DNA from 2 places in the Weizmannia sp. FSL W8-0401 genome. Region 2 is predicted to be linked to the other one. Evidence: a T-box and tRNA genes for the amino acid it is inferred to sense, from the RefSeq annotation. Region 2 holds a T-box; the other holds one or more tRNA genes.
The links. A T-box is a leader RNA that pairs with one kind of tRNA and senses whether it is charged. The one in region 2 lies ahead of ileS (isoleucine--tRNA ligase), so its partner is inferred to be a tRNA-Ile.
Positions count from the first base shown of each region.

Region 1: it encodes a tRNA-Ile, which carries the amino acid that the T-box ahead of ileS (isoleucine--tRNA ligase) is inferred to sense. The anticodon was not compared.

Region 1 is NZ_JBBPAG010000001.1:10,391-17,591, reverse strand. Features, by position in the region: gene NSU00_RS00075 (aminotransferase class I/II-fold pyridoxal phosphate-dependent enzyme) at 1-931, opposite strand, end outside; gene NSU00_RS00070 (sigma factor G inhibitor Gin) at 1,118-1,330, opposite strand; rRNA gene rrf (5S ribosomal RNA) at 1,567-1,682, opposite strand; rRNA gene NSU00_RS00060 (23S ribosomal RNA) at 2,095-5,026, opposite strand; tRNA gene NSU00_RS00055 (tRNA-Ala) at 5,115-5,187, opposite strand; tRNA gene NSU00_RS00050 (tRNA-Ile) at 5,201-5,277, opposite strand; rRNA gene NSU00_RS00045 (16S ribosomal RNA) at 5,380-6,933, opposite strand.
Region 2 is NZ_JBBPAG010000001.1:1,172,389-1,179,589, reverse strand. Features, by position in the region: gene NSU00_RS05540 (RluA family pseudouridine synthase) at 1-4, opposite strand, end outside; gene lspA (signal peptidase II) at 1-473, opposite strand, end outside; gene NSU00_RS05530 (hypothetical protein) at 665-913, opposite strand; gene ileS (isoleucine--tRNA ligase) at 1,107-3,875, opposite strand; T-box leader at 3,969-4,189, opposite strand; gene NSU00_RS05520 (DivIVA domain-containing protein) at 4,239-4,754, opposite strand; gene NSU00_RS05515 (YlmH family RNA-binding protein) at 4,862-5,638, opposite strand; gene NSU00_RS05510 (YggT family protein) at 5,699-5,971, opposite strand; gene NSU00_RS05505 (cell division protein SepF) at 5,977-6,426, opposite strand; gene NSU00_RS05500 (YggS family pyridoxal phosphate-dependent enzyme) at 6,453-7,130, opposite strand; gene pgeF (peptidoglycan editing factor PgeF) at 7,127-7,201, opposite strand, start outside.

The sequences.
Region 1 (7,201 bases), 1.2 Mb from region 2:
GCGGATCCTGCCCCTCTTTTTCCTCCAGTTTTAACATCTTGCCGAGCCGCGCGGAAAATTGCTCCCTTTGTGACAGGGTATAGCAGATATCTTCACGGCTGAAATTGGCGGCATACCACCTTGCGTAATCGAGCGACATCATAATGGGATACGACGGGCTGCTCGATTGCAGCGCTGATAAATAGAATTTTAACCTTTCAAACGGAAAATGCGGCGCCCTGATATGTAAAAAAGACCCCATTGTCATCGCCGGCAGCATTTTATGGGCAGACTGGACGGCGGCATCTGCCCCCTGGTGGAGCGCCGTCTCCGGAAACGGGGAGCCAACCTGAAAATGCGCACCATGGGCTTCATCCACCAGCACATAAGCGCCGTTTTGATGCGCGATTTCAGCCACGGCCCGCAAATCGCAGGTAATGCCATAGTAAGTCGGATAAGTCAAAATACACGCTTTCACGTCCCGGTATTGCCTGAACGCCTGTACAAATACTTTTTCTGAAAATCCGGCCGGCATTTGGAGTTCCTCATCAATTTCAGGAAAAACAAAAACCGGATTGGCCCTGGCAAGCCTGAGGGCATGCAAAACCGATTGATGGCAGTTCCGGTCCACAAGCACACGATCCCCCGGCCGGCACACGGAAAGGATCATGGCGAGGTTGCCAACGGTGCTTCCGTTTACGAGAAAATAGCTCTTTTCACTGCCGTAATAATCTGCCAACAAATCCTGGGCTTCTTGAATGGCTCCTTCCGCATGGTGCAAATCATCCAGCCCGGACAGTTCTGTTGCATCATATTGCAAAAAAGACGCGCTTTCTTTTAATAACGGCTCGATCAACAAGCCGTTTTTATGCCCCGGCACGTGGAACGAAACGGGATTGGTATGTTGATAGCGGCATAGCGCTTCAAATAACGGCATTCGATTTTGATCCATATCCGTACCCCTTATCATACGGGGCCGCCTGTAAAAATTAGCCCCGGGTTTACTTTTTCTATTTTACTATAAACGGGCAAAAGCGGGCAGGAAACGGATAGATGAAGTTTTTTCCGATTGTCCAGGCATCGCTTTTCATAGAACAGAATTTACACGGGCAGGGCAAAAAAAATAACCAAGCCTGTTTTAGTACGCTTGGTCATGTATACATTTTTGATTTTGGACTGCCTTCAACTGTCGGACAAAATAGGAATAACGCGGATCTCCTGTATCAGTACGGACCATTTCCTGTTCGCAGTCACTGCAGATAAATGATGTATAAAGATGGATGCCGCTATGTTTTAATTTCTCACAAACAATGCACATTTCCGGTTCATTTCTCCGGGCACTCCGATTCATCTGCTCCACCCCCTGCTCATTATATTTGCCATCATTCCCGCCGACTATTCACAATCAAAGGGATTTTTTCAAATGTTGCAACGAAATAGATTGATGTATGGTATCGTATGCCGGTTTTCCAGGTGTGTGTATGTCTGAAAAGAACCGCCCCAATGCGAAAAGAAGCCGTTTTTAACATCCATTTTTCCATAAAAACAGGCAAAAACCGCAGACAAATCGCCTGCGGTTTTGATTTGGCCCGGCAACGTCCTACTCTCGCAGGGGGAGACCCCCAACTACCATCGGCGCTGGAAAGCTTAACTTCCGTGTTCGGGATGGGAACGGGTGTGACCTTTCCGCCATCATCACCGGACCTTAATGACAAGAAATAGTATAACACAGTTGCTGTTATTTATCAAGAGAAATAATTGTATTCCCTGAAAACCGGATGGGAGAAAAAACTGTAAACGGAGAATGCGTTTCTGCTTCTAACTTTGAGAATTGTCCAGCTCCAGCGCCTATCGGCTAGTGAACTTCCCGTCCCCCTTTCCTACGATAAGCGGGCATCGACTCGCCTTTAGGGCTCGTCGTGTTTCCTTTATCTCAGGCGGGGGCCTTGAAGTTCATACGCCGATGACCAAGGCGCTTCCGCTTTTCTATTGTCTAGCTCCGGTGCCTAGCCCCTCGAGGTCGAATCACCTGCCCGTCACGGAGCCAAAAGACGGCTCCATGCCGGTCAGAACATTCGCTTGTCGGGGCTAAACAAGGCACCTTCGCTTTTCTATTTGGTTAAGTCCTCGATCGATTAGTATCCGTCAGCTGCACGCGTCACCGCGCTTCCACCCCGGACCTATCAACCTGATCATCTTTCAGGGATCTTACCAGTTAAACTGTGGGAAATCTCATCTTGAGGGGGGCTTCATGCTTAGATGCTTTCAGCACTTATCCCTTCCGCACATAGCTACCCAGCGATGCCTTTGGCAAGACAACTGGTACACCAGCGGTGCGTCCATCCCGGTCCTCTCGTACTAAGGACAGCTCCTCTCAAATTTCCTGCGCCCGCGACGGATAGGGACCGAACTGTCTCACGACGTTCTGAACCCAGCTCGCGTACCGCTTTAATGGGCGAACAGCCCAACCCTTGGGACCGACTACAGCCCCAGGATGCGATGAGCCGACATCGAGGTGCCAAACCTCCCCGTCGATGTGGACTCTTGGGGGAGATCAGCCTGTTATCCCCAGGGTAGCTTTTATCCGTTGAGCGATGGCCCTTCCATGCGGAACCACCGGATCACTAAGCCCGACTTTCGTCCCTGCCCGACTTGTAAGTCTCGCAGTCAAGCTCCCTTATGCCTTTACACTCTGCGAATGATTTCCAACCATTCTGAGGGAACCTTTGGGCGCCTCCGTTACCTTTTAGGAGGCGACCGCCCCAGTCAAACTGCCTGCCTGACACTGTCTCCCACCCCGGTAAGGGGTGCGGGTTAGAATTTCAATACAGCCAGGGTAGTATCCCACCGATGCCTCCGCCGAAGCTGGCGCTCCGGTTTCCAAGGCTCCTACCTATCCTGTACAAGCTGTACCAAAATTCAATATCAGGCTGCAGTAAAGCTCCATGGGGTCTTTCCGTCCTGTCGCGGGTAACCTGCATCTTCACAGGTACTATAATTTCACCGAGTCTCTCGTTGAGACAGTGCCCAGATCGTTACACCTTTCGTGCGGGTCAGAACTTACCTGACAAGGAATTTCGCTACCTTAGGACCGTTATAGTTACGGCCGCCGTTTACTGGGGCTTCAGTTCAGAGCTTCGCCTTGCGGCTAACCCCTCTCCTTAACCTTCCAGCACCGGGCAGGTGTCAGCCCCTATACTTCGCCTTGCGGCTTCGCAGAGACCTGTGTTTTTGCTAAACAGTCGCCTGGGCCTATTCACTGCGGCTTCCCGGGGCATACACCCCAAAAAGCACCCCTTCTCCCGAAGTTACGGGGTCATTTTGCCGAGTTCCTTAACGAGAGTTCTCTCGCTCACCTTAGGATTCTCTCCTCGCCTACCTGTGTCGGTTTGCGGTACGGGCGCCTTTCACCTCACTAGAGGCTTTTCTTGGCAGTGTGGAATCAGGAACTTCGGTACTTTAATTTCCCTCGCCATCACAGCTCCGCCTTGGCGCGAAGGATTTGCCTCCGCACCGGCCTAACTGCTTGGACGCGATCAACCAGTGTCGCGCTTGCCCTATCCTCCTGCGTCCCCCCATCGTTCAAACGGTGAAGAGGCGGTACAGGAATATCAACCTGTTGTCCATCGCCTACGCCTTTCGGCCTCGGCTTAGGCCCCGACTAACCCTGAGCGGACGAGCCTTCCTCAGGAAACCTTAGGCATTCGGTGGAAGGGATTCTCACCCTTCTTTCGCTACTCATACCGGCATTCTCACTTCTAAGCGCTCCACCGGTCCTTCCGGTCCGGCTTCAACGCCCTTAGAACGCTCTCCTACCACGGACACCAAACGGTGTCCATCCGCAGCTTCGGTGATACGTTTAGCCCCGGTACATTTTCGGCGCAGCGTCACTCGACCAGTGAGCTATTACGCACTCTTTGAATGATGGCTGCTTCTAAGCCAACATCCTGGTTGTCTAAGCAACGCCACATCCTTTTCCACTTAACGTATACTTTGGGACCTTAGCTGGCGGTCTGGGCTGTTTCCCTTTCGACCATGGATCTTATCACTCACAGTCTGACTCCCAAGCATAAGTTTTTGGCATTCGGAGTTTGTCTGAATTCGGTAACCCGATGAGGGCCCCTCGTCCAAACAGTGCTCTACCTCCAAAACTCTCCGCTTGAGGCTAGCCCTAAAGCTATTTCGGAGAGAACCAGCTATCTCCAAGTTCGATTGGAATTTCTCCGCTACCCACACCTCATCCCCGCACTTTTCAACGTGCGTGGGTTCGGGCCTCCAGCAAGTGTTACCTTGCCTTCACCCTGGACATGGGTAGATCACCTGGTTTCGGGTCTGCGGCCTCATACTCTTTCGCCCTGTTCAGACTCGCTTTCGCTGCGGCTCCGCTTCTTCAGCTTAACCTTGCATGAGACCGTAACTCGCCGGTTCATTCTACAAAAGGCACGCCATCACCCGTTAACGGGCTCTGACTACTTGTAGGCACACGGTTTCAGGATCTCTTTCACTCCCCTCCCGGGGTGCTTTTCACCTTTCCCTCACGGTACTGGTTCACTATCGGTCACTAGGGAGTATTTAGCCTTGGGAGATGGTCCTCCCGGATTCCGGCGGGATTCCTCGTGTCCCGCCGTACTCAGGATCCACTCGGGAGAGAACGAAGTTTCAGTTACAGGGCTTTTACCTTCTCCGGCAGGCCTTTCCAGGCCGCTTCACTTACCCCGTTCTTTTGTAACTCCCATATGAGTGTCCTACAACCCCGGAAGGCAAGCCTTCCGGTTTGGGCTGTTTCCTGTTCGCTCGCCGCTACTTGGGAAATCGCAATTGCTTTCTCTTCCTCCGGGTACTGAGATGTTTCAGTTCCCCGGGTGTGCCCTTCCTGCCCTATGGATTCAGGCAGGAATCCTGTCCGATTAAAGACAGGGGGTTTCCCCATTCGGAAATCTCCGGATCAAAGCTTACGTACAGCTCCCCGGAGCATATCGGTGTTTGTACCGTCCTTCATCGGCTCCTAGTGCCAAGGCATCCGCCGTGCGCCCTTTCTAACTTAACCATAAAAGGTTTAAATCCAAAAATAAGCGATTCTCGGTTTACTTGGTTTATTTCTCCTATCCGGTTTTCAAAGAACACGTTTATAAAGGTGGAGCCTAGCGGGATCGAACCGCTGACCTCCTGCGTGCAAAGCAGGCGCTCTCCCAGCTGAGCTAAGGCCCCGATCATTAAGGAATGGTGGGCCTGAATGGACTTGAACCATCGACCTCACGCTTATCAGGCGTGCGCTCTAACCAGCTGAGCTACAGGCCCTTAATGAAAGGAAATATAAGGAAGGATTGAACCTTCAAAACTGGACAAAACGGAAACGCCAAACTTGATTTTGGAAAACGAAGTTTTCCTTTTATTCCTTAGAAAGGAGGTGATCCAGCCGCACCTTCCGATACGGCTACCTTGTTACGACTTCACCCCAATCATCTGTCCCACCTTCGGCGGCTGGCTCCGTAAAGGTTACCTCACCGACTTCGGGTGTTACAAACTCTCGTGGTGTGACGGGCGGTGTGTACAAGGCCCGGGAACGTATTCACCGCGGCATGCTGATCCGCGATTACTAGCGATTCCGGCTTCATGCAGGCGGGTTGCAGCCTGCAATCCGAACTGGGAATGGTTTTCTGGGATTGGCTTAACCTCGCGGTCTCGCAGCCCTTTGTACCATCCATTGTAGCACGTGTGTAGCCCAGGTCATAAGGGGCATGATGATTTGACGTCATCCCCACCTTCCTCCGGTTTGTCACCGGCAGTCACCTTAGAGTGCCCAACTCAATGCTGGCAACTAAGGTCAAGGGTTGCGCTCGTTGCGGGACTTAACCCAACATCTCACGACACGAGCTGACGACAACCATGCACCACCTGTCACTCTGTCCCCCGAAGGGGAAGGCCCTGTCTCCAGGGAGGTCAGAGGATGTCAAGACCTGGTAAGGTTCTTCGCGTTGCTTCGAATTAAACCACATGCTCCACCGCTTGTGCGGGCCCCCGTCAATTCCTTTGAGTTTCAGCCTTGCGGCCGTACTCCCCAGGCGGAGTGCTTAATGCGTTAGCTGCAGCACTAAAGGGCGGAAACCCTCTAACACTTAGCACTCATCGTTTACGGCGTGGACTACCAGGGTATCTAATCCTGTTTGCTCCCCACGCTTTCGCGCCTCAGCGTCAGTTACAGACCAGAGAGCCGCCTTCGCCACTGGTGTTCCTCCACATCTCTACGCATTTCACCGCTACACGTGGAATTCCACTCTCCTCTTCTGCACTCAAGCCTCCCAGTTTCCAATGACCGCTTGCGGTTGAGCCGCAAGATTTCACATCAGACTTAAGAAGCCGCCTGCGCGCGCTTTACGCCCAATAATTCCGGACAACGCTTGCCACCTACGTATTACCGCGGCTGCTGGCACGTAGTTAGCCGTGGCTTTCTGGCCGGGTACCGTCAAGGCGCCGCCCTGTTCGAACGGCACTTGTTCTTCCCCGGCAACAGAGTTTTACGACCCGAAGGCCTTCTTCACTCACGCGGCGTTGCTCCGTCAGACTTTCGTCCATTGCGGAAGATTCCCTACTGCTGCCTCCCGTAGGAGTTTGGGCCGTGTCTCAGTCCCAATGTGGCCGATCACCCTCTCAGGTCGGCTACGCATCGTTGCCTTGGTGGGCCGTTACCCCGCCAACTAGCTAATGCGCCGCGGGCCCATCTGTAAGTGGCAGCCGAAGCCGCCTTTCCTTTTTCCTCCATGCGGAGAAAAAAACTATCTGGTATTAGCCCCGGTTTCCCGGCGTTATCCCAGTCTTACAGGCAGGTTGCCCACGTGTTACTCACCCGTCCGCCGCTAACCTTTTAAAAGCAAGCTTTTAAAAGGTCCGCACGACTTGCATGTATTAGGCACGCCGCCAGCGTTCGTCCTGAGCCAGGATCAAACTCTCAGTAAAGATGTTTGATAAAAGCTCAAAAAGAATTTGACGTTTCGTTTTGTCCAGTTTTCAAGGAACAATCACATCTTGTGACGACTTTTATATCATAACATATCCGGCAGCTTGTGTCAACAAAAAAAGCAAATCAACAAGCAACCATAAAAAGCACAATTTCTATTATACTCGTTATGCAGTAAATCGCAAGTGTTTTTTTCGGTTTGTGCAACATTCTCTGTCCAATGAACAAAATCCACCCGAAAATATGAGCCGGCTGGTTTTCATTCTT
Region 2 (7,201 bases):
CCATCGGTTTTCTCCTTTGTCTTTCTGTCTTCCAAAAGCATTGAAATCAGCAACAGTACAACGCCAATCGTTAAACTGGCGTCCGCCACGTTAAAAATGGCAAAATCGTAGCTGCCGAAACGCAAATGGACAAAATCAACAACTTCGCCGCGGAACAGGCGGTCAATAAAGTTGCCGATTGCCCCCCCTAATATGAGGCCGAGGCTCGTGCCAAGCAGCGTCCTGTTTTTTGCGTATTTTTGTATGTAATAAAGAATGCCGGCAATGACAACCAGGGTGATGAGATAAAACAGCCACATCTGCCCTTCCAGTATGCTGAAGGCAGCGCCTGTATTGCGCGTCGATGTGAGAAAAAAGAAACCCGGAATCACTTCAATGCTTTCCCCGAGCGCCATCCCTTTTAAAACGAGCCATTTTGCCAGCTGGTCCAGGATGACCACAATGAGTGCAACCGCATAATAAAAAATAACCAATCGCTTTTCCTCCGCCTGTGTTTACGGCAGGCGCAAAATGCCGCCTGGCCCGGAATATATTTCTTCCTGCATTTTAGCATAAACAGCAGACAGTGAAAAGAACGGACGGCCGGATCCCGGTCCGCCCGTTCCTGCCTGCTTTTTCAGGCGGATTCTTGCTGATTGAAGTTGCGCAAAAGCAATGCCCTTTTCTAGTGAATAAGATCATACGGGACGGTTACTTTGCCGTATGACAGGATGGTTTGCCGGTCCGCAGGCAACAGGGAAGGGATTTCCGCAAGGCCCGGGGCAACTTTCCGGGTGCCGTGGAACCCGTCCAATGCCGCCTCAATCTCTTTCAGTTCCTCCTGAACCAGATGTTGCACAAGCTCATGTTTCGCCTCGTACACGGATAATTCAGCCCGTAGCGATTGCAGCCAAATTTTCGGATCTTTACGCATCTTCCAACAGCCTCCCCGCTTCTTTGTTGGTTTTAGCATTCCCGCAGGCAAGGCTTGTTTGCGGGAAAACGATTTCTAAAAGTAACAAAATCATGCAGCGGCAAACGGTTTTTGCCAGTTAAAAATCCAGCGCCGGCAATGGCCTTAAAAAAGCCGGCGCTGCATGTCTTCATGCAAGCCCCGGCTTAAAGCTTCACACTTCCCGCATCAATGTTTTCACAACTTGTGCACAGCGCGGGCAGAGCGTCGGATGGTCATGGTCCAGGCCGACTTCCGGCGTTACAACCCAGCACCGTTCGCATGTTTCGCCTTCCGCTTTTTCGACGACAATAGCCGCGTGTTCAAGCTTCAGCGCATTTTCCGGCGCGTCTTCAATGGCGCCTGCCACTTCAAATCCCGATACAATGAACAATTGCTTTTTGCTTTCCGAAATGCTGTCAAGCAGTGCTTTCGTCTCCTCATTCACATACAAGGTTACTTTTGCCGTCAGCGATTTCCCGATTACTTTTGCATTTCGCGCTTCTTCCAATGCTTTTAAAACGTCTCCCCGGAGCGCCATAAACGCATTCCATTTTTCTTCAAGCGCACTAGCATCCGGCAAATCCACATATTCCGGCATATCGGTCAGCTGGACGCTTTCTTCCGCGACACCCGGAATATACTGCCAGACTTCATCAGCTGTATGCGGCAAAATCGGCGACAACAGCTTGGTTAAGGCAACAAGGCATTCATACAAAACGGTTTGCATCGCACGGCGTTCCGGATTGTCTGCAAGTTCGATGTACAGCACGTCTTTTGCAAAATCCATATAGAACGAACTGAGGTCTGTGGCGCAGAAATTGTTCACCGCATGGTAAATCGTGGCAAACTCGTACCGTTCATAAGCTTCCCGCACTTCTTTTACAAGCTTGTTCAATTTGACAAGCATAAACCGGTCGACCTCGCGCAACTCTTCATAGGCAACTTGGTGCCGGGCCGGGTCGAAGTCGTTCAGATTGCCCAGCATAAACCGGAACGTATTTCGGATTTTCCGGTAGACTTCGGACACTTGTTTTAAAATTTCATTGGAAACCCGGACATCTGCCTGATAGTCAACGGAAGCGACCCACAAGCGGATGATGTCAGCCCCCAGCTGTTCAACCACTTTGCCAGGCAAAATCGTATTGCCGAGCGATTTGCTCATCTTCCGGCCTTCGCCGTCCAGCACAAACCCGTGGCTTAAAACGCCGTCGTACGGGGCGCGCCCTGTTACCGCCACACTGGTAATGAGCGACGAGTTAAACCAGCCGCGGTACTGGTCGGAACCTTCAAGGTACAAATCAGCCGGCCGTTTCAAGCCTTCTTGTGCAGCCAGCACGCCCTGATGGGAAGAACCGGAATCGAACCAGACGTCCATAATATCCGTTTCTTTTTTAAATACACCGTTCGGGCTCGCCGGGTGCGTAAAGCCTTCCGGAAGCAGGTCTTTCGCTTCCCGTTCAAACCAGACGTTTGATCCGTGTTTGCGGAACAGGTCGGACACATGCCGGATGGTTTCTTCCGTGATGATCGCTTCGCCGTTTTCCGCGTAAAAAACAGGGATCGGCACGCCCCATGCACGCTGGCGGGAGATGCACCAGTCGCCGCGGTCGCGGATCATGTTATGCATCCGGAGTTCGCCCCAAACAGGCGTCCAGTTGACCTCTTCAACGGCTTTCAAAATGTCATCGCGGAACATGTCAACCGATGCGAACCATTGCGATGTTGCCCGGAAAATTACCGGTTTTTTCGTCCGCCAGTCATGCGGGTACGAGTGCGTTAAAAACTTCAGTTTCAAAAGCGCACCTGCCTGATCCAGTGCTTCACAGATCGGTTTGTTGGCTTTGTCGTAAAACAGCCCTTCAAAACCGGGCGCGTCTTTTGTCATCATGCCTTTGTCATCTACAGCACAAATCACATCAAGCCCGTATTTTTTGCCGATGAGAAAGTCATCTTCCCCGTGTCCAGGTGAGGTGTGGACGCAGCCGGTCCCGCTGTCGGTTGTGACGTGGTCTCCGAGCATAACGAGCGAATCGCGACCGTACAGCGGATGTTTTGCAACAATGTACTCCAGCTTTTTCCCCGGAACCGTTTGAACGACTTCCGCGTTTTCCCATTCCAAAACGCTGCTTACTTCTTCAAGCAGGGCTTCGGCAACCAGATATTTGTTGCCGTCCGTTTTTACGACCACATAGTTGATCTCCGGATTGACGGCAATGCCGAGGTTTGACGGAATGGTCCAAGGGGTCGTCGTCCAGATGACAATTTTTGTGTCCGTGTCAAGCACGCCTTTTCCGTCTTTTACGTCGAACGCAACATAAATCGATGGCGATTTAATGTCTTTGTACTCAATTTCTGCATCCGCAAGCGCGGATTCGCTGGAAGGGGACCAGTATACCGGCTTCAGGCCTTTGTAAATATAGCCTTTTTTCGCCATTTCCCCGAATACTTTGATTTGCTCGGCTTCATATGCGGGCCGGAGCGTTAAATACGGATTTTCCCAGTCGCCGCGCACGCCGAGCCGTTTAAACGCTGTCCGCTGGCGATCGATTTGCTCATGGGCATATTTTTCGCACAGTTTCCTGAATTCGGCAACCGACATTGATTTCCGGTCTACGCCTTTTTTTGTCAGTTCCTGCTCAATAGGTAGCCCGTGCGTATCCCAGCCCGGTACATAAGGGGCATGGTAACCCGTCATCGATTTGAACCGGTTGATGATGTCTTTCAATGTTTTATTCAGGGCGTGGCCCATATGGAGATCGCCGTTTGCATACGGAGGCCCGTCGTGGAGCACAAACAGCGGCCTTCCTTCCGTGCGTTTCATCACCTTATGATAAATATCCATTTCTTCCCATTTTGCCTGGATTTTCGGTTCTTTTTTCGGCAAATTTCCACGCATCGGAAAATCCGTTTTCGGCATTAAAAGTGTATCTTTGTAATCCATGCTGATCCTCCTGCCTTTTGCATATTGTATTTTGAATTTTTCGTTATGTTCAGCCTTGCCAAAAATCCAATAAAAAAACCTTCCCATCCCCAAAATAGGGACGAGAAGGTTCCCGCGGTACCACCCTAGTAGGCATCCAATATGCCCGCTCGACATCCGTAACGTGGAAGGTCCCGCTTAACTCTACTGGCCTTTTCGGCGTTCAAGGCAAGAACTCAAGGGGGATGTTCAGGTTGCGCGCTTTGCCGGGCTCGCACTGTCCCCGGTTCGCTTGGAAAGCTTTCACAACCCTACTGCCCTGTCATCGTTTTTTCGTATACAGTATTGAATGTACTCTATTATAGTGGACCGTTTTCGGATTCGTCAAGTTTGATTTGCTTCTTCTTCTTCCAGTTCAAACTCCGTAGTATCGACTTCAAATTCCATCAGCTTTTCCCAGTCATCGCTATCAATCAGGTCAAGCTGCGCCTCAATCAGCATTTTAAAGCGCGTCCGGAAGACTTTCGACTGTTTTTTCAGCTCTTCGATTTCGAGCGCAATTTTCCTTGCTTTCGAAAGGGCTTCATTGACAATCCGGTCTGCATTTTTTTCCGCCTCGCGGATGATCAGCTTCGCTTCTTTCTGGGCATTGCCCTTTACTTCTTCCGCCGCTTCCTGGGCAACAACAATCGATTTATTTAAAGTTTCCTCAATGGAAGTAAAATGGCTCAGCCGTTCGTTTAACGACGCCACTTTATCTTCCAGGTTTTTCTTTTCGCGGATCAGCATTTCATAATCTTTTATCAGCTGGTCAAGGAATTCATTTACTTCATCTTCATCATAGCCGCGAAACCCTTTGCTGAACTCCTTATTATGTATATCTAAAGGCGTTAAAGGCATGTGGCCACCTCCTGTTCAATTTGACTTTCGATTGCAAGATTCCCCTTCTTTTTTATATTATAATGGAATTCGACGATTTTTTGGGAAAATCCTGCTAATCAATCAAATTATTTTAAAATCCCTGCCACCATTCGCCATTTTTCTTTCTTCGTTTTGCCTTCCACCCGGATGAGCCGGCTTCTCCCGTATCCCCTGGTTGAAAAAGTATCGCCTTCCCCGCACTGGAATGACGGGTCTTCCACTGTTTTCCAGTTCACTTTCACAAGCCCGTGCTCAATCAGCATCCGCGTTTTCTGCCTTGAAATGTTATAAACGGCGGACAAAATCGCGTCAAGGCGGAGCGAACTGACGGTGGCCTGTTTTTCAAGCCAGTGTTGTTGCTGCCGGATGGCCTGATCCAACTGCATTTTCGTAAGGGTGACCGGCGTTTTTCCGATCTGCCGGAATTCCATTTGAATAAAGTCCGCAAGTTCGGCCGCAGCGAAAAACTGAATGCGCCCTTCCCCGATTAAAATATCCCCGAATTTTTCGCGTTTCAGGCCGAGCGCCATCAGCGAACCAAGCACATGTTTATGTTCAAAGGAAACAAATTTGGCAGGGTAATGTACTTCGAATAAGGCAAGATGGAAGTCGTCCTCATCCGGAGAAAAATAGTCAGGAAAAAGCAGTATTCTTTTCCGCTCGCTCTCTTTGTATCCGCCAAAAGCCCGGACGGAGACCGCGCCGTGATTTCCGGTCACCGTGTTGACAATCTGCTGCATCCGCGGATCCAAAAAATCCGTCAGTTCAGGGGCATACGCATCTTCCACGTATTGTTTCCAGGCCAGCACCTGGTCAATAAATTCCTTTTCATCCGGCCGGAAATGCTGGTAAATCGAATCCATTTGTCTTTGCTCCTTTTAAAAAAAGGAACTGCACAGTCCCTTTTTCTGAAAATGGCTTTTTTACATGAACCAAGAAAAAATTTGCGCAATGCCGGCTCTTGCCAAATCCAGGACAAAAAAAGCGACGATCGGAGAAATATCAATCATGCCGATCGGCGGAATGATTCTGCGGAAAGGGTCAAGATAAGGTTCCGAAACGCGCGCAAACAAACGCCCGATGTCGGTGTCCCTGAGATTAAACCACGACATAAAGATATAAATCAGGAGAATGTAAGAGTAAATTCTCATGAGAAGCAGAATGATGTTTAAAATTGAGACTAAAATTGGATCCATCCGGTTTATGGCCACCTCGTATCGTCATATTCCTGCCCCTGCAGGAATTCAGAAATTTTTCCGGAAACTTCCACGTTATCCGGCGTACAAAGAAAAATATTGCTGCCGACTCTCTGGATATCGCCTGCAATGGCGTACACCGTCCCGCTCAGAAAATCGACAATCCGCTTCGCCTGGTCATGCGGCATGCTTTGCAAATTGACGACCACCGCGCGCCGGTTTTTCAAATGGTCGGCAATTTCCTGTGCATCGGCATAAACCCGCGGTTCCACCAGAATGACTTTTGAAGACTTTTGGACGCTTTGCAGGCTGACCACATTTTGCCGCGCATGCCGGACCGGTTTCTCAGCGGGCTGCTCGGGTTCTTCATACTCTTTTTCCATCATTTCTTCTTCCTGGTCTTCGTATTCATCATCAAGCAAAAAGAATGACTTAAATTTCGTTTTCAGTCCCATTCCATTACACCTCCGTTTGTTTTCCCTTATCCGACAAGCGCAGTGCCGATTCTGACAAAAGTCGCCCCTTCTTCTACTGCAATTTCAAAGTCATTGGACATTCCCATCGACAATTCACGGCACGGAGCGTAATCCAAATGCAGCGATTCAATATCCCGCTGCAAAGTTTTCAGCCCGCGGAATGTGCGCCGGATGACGTCCTGATCTTCCGTAAGCGGCGCCATCGTCATCAAGCCCGCAACGCAAATATGCGGAAAATCCTTCAGTTTACGGACAAAATCAACCACTTGCCCGGGCGCCATCCCGTGTTTCGATTCTTCCCCGGAAACATTCACCTGAATAAAGCATTTGATTTCTTTATCCAATTTTGCCGCCCTTTTTTCGATTTCCTCCGCAAGGCTCAGTCGGTCCAAAGAGTGTATGTAGCTGACTTTATCAATAATGTTTTTAACTTTTCTTGTCTGCAGCGTCCCGATAAAATGCCAGACGGGGCGGTTTCCGAGCGCCTCGTATTTTGCCAGAAGGCCGTCGTCTCGGTTCTCGCCAAGATGCCGAATGCCTGCTTCCAGTGCCTCTTTTGCCCTTTCTGTTGTGACATATTTCGTTACTGCAATGATTTCCACATCCCCGCGGCTTCTTCCTGCCCTTTGGCACGCTTTTTCAATTTTTTCGTTGATGTGCGCGAGGTTTTCCGATACTTTCATCTCTCCGGTGCTCCTTTTATACCAATAAAGCCAAGCATTCTCCCGGCAGAGCCGTGATCACGCCGGTGCGA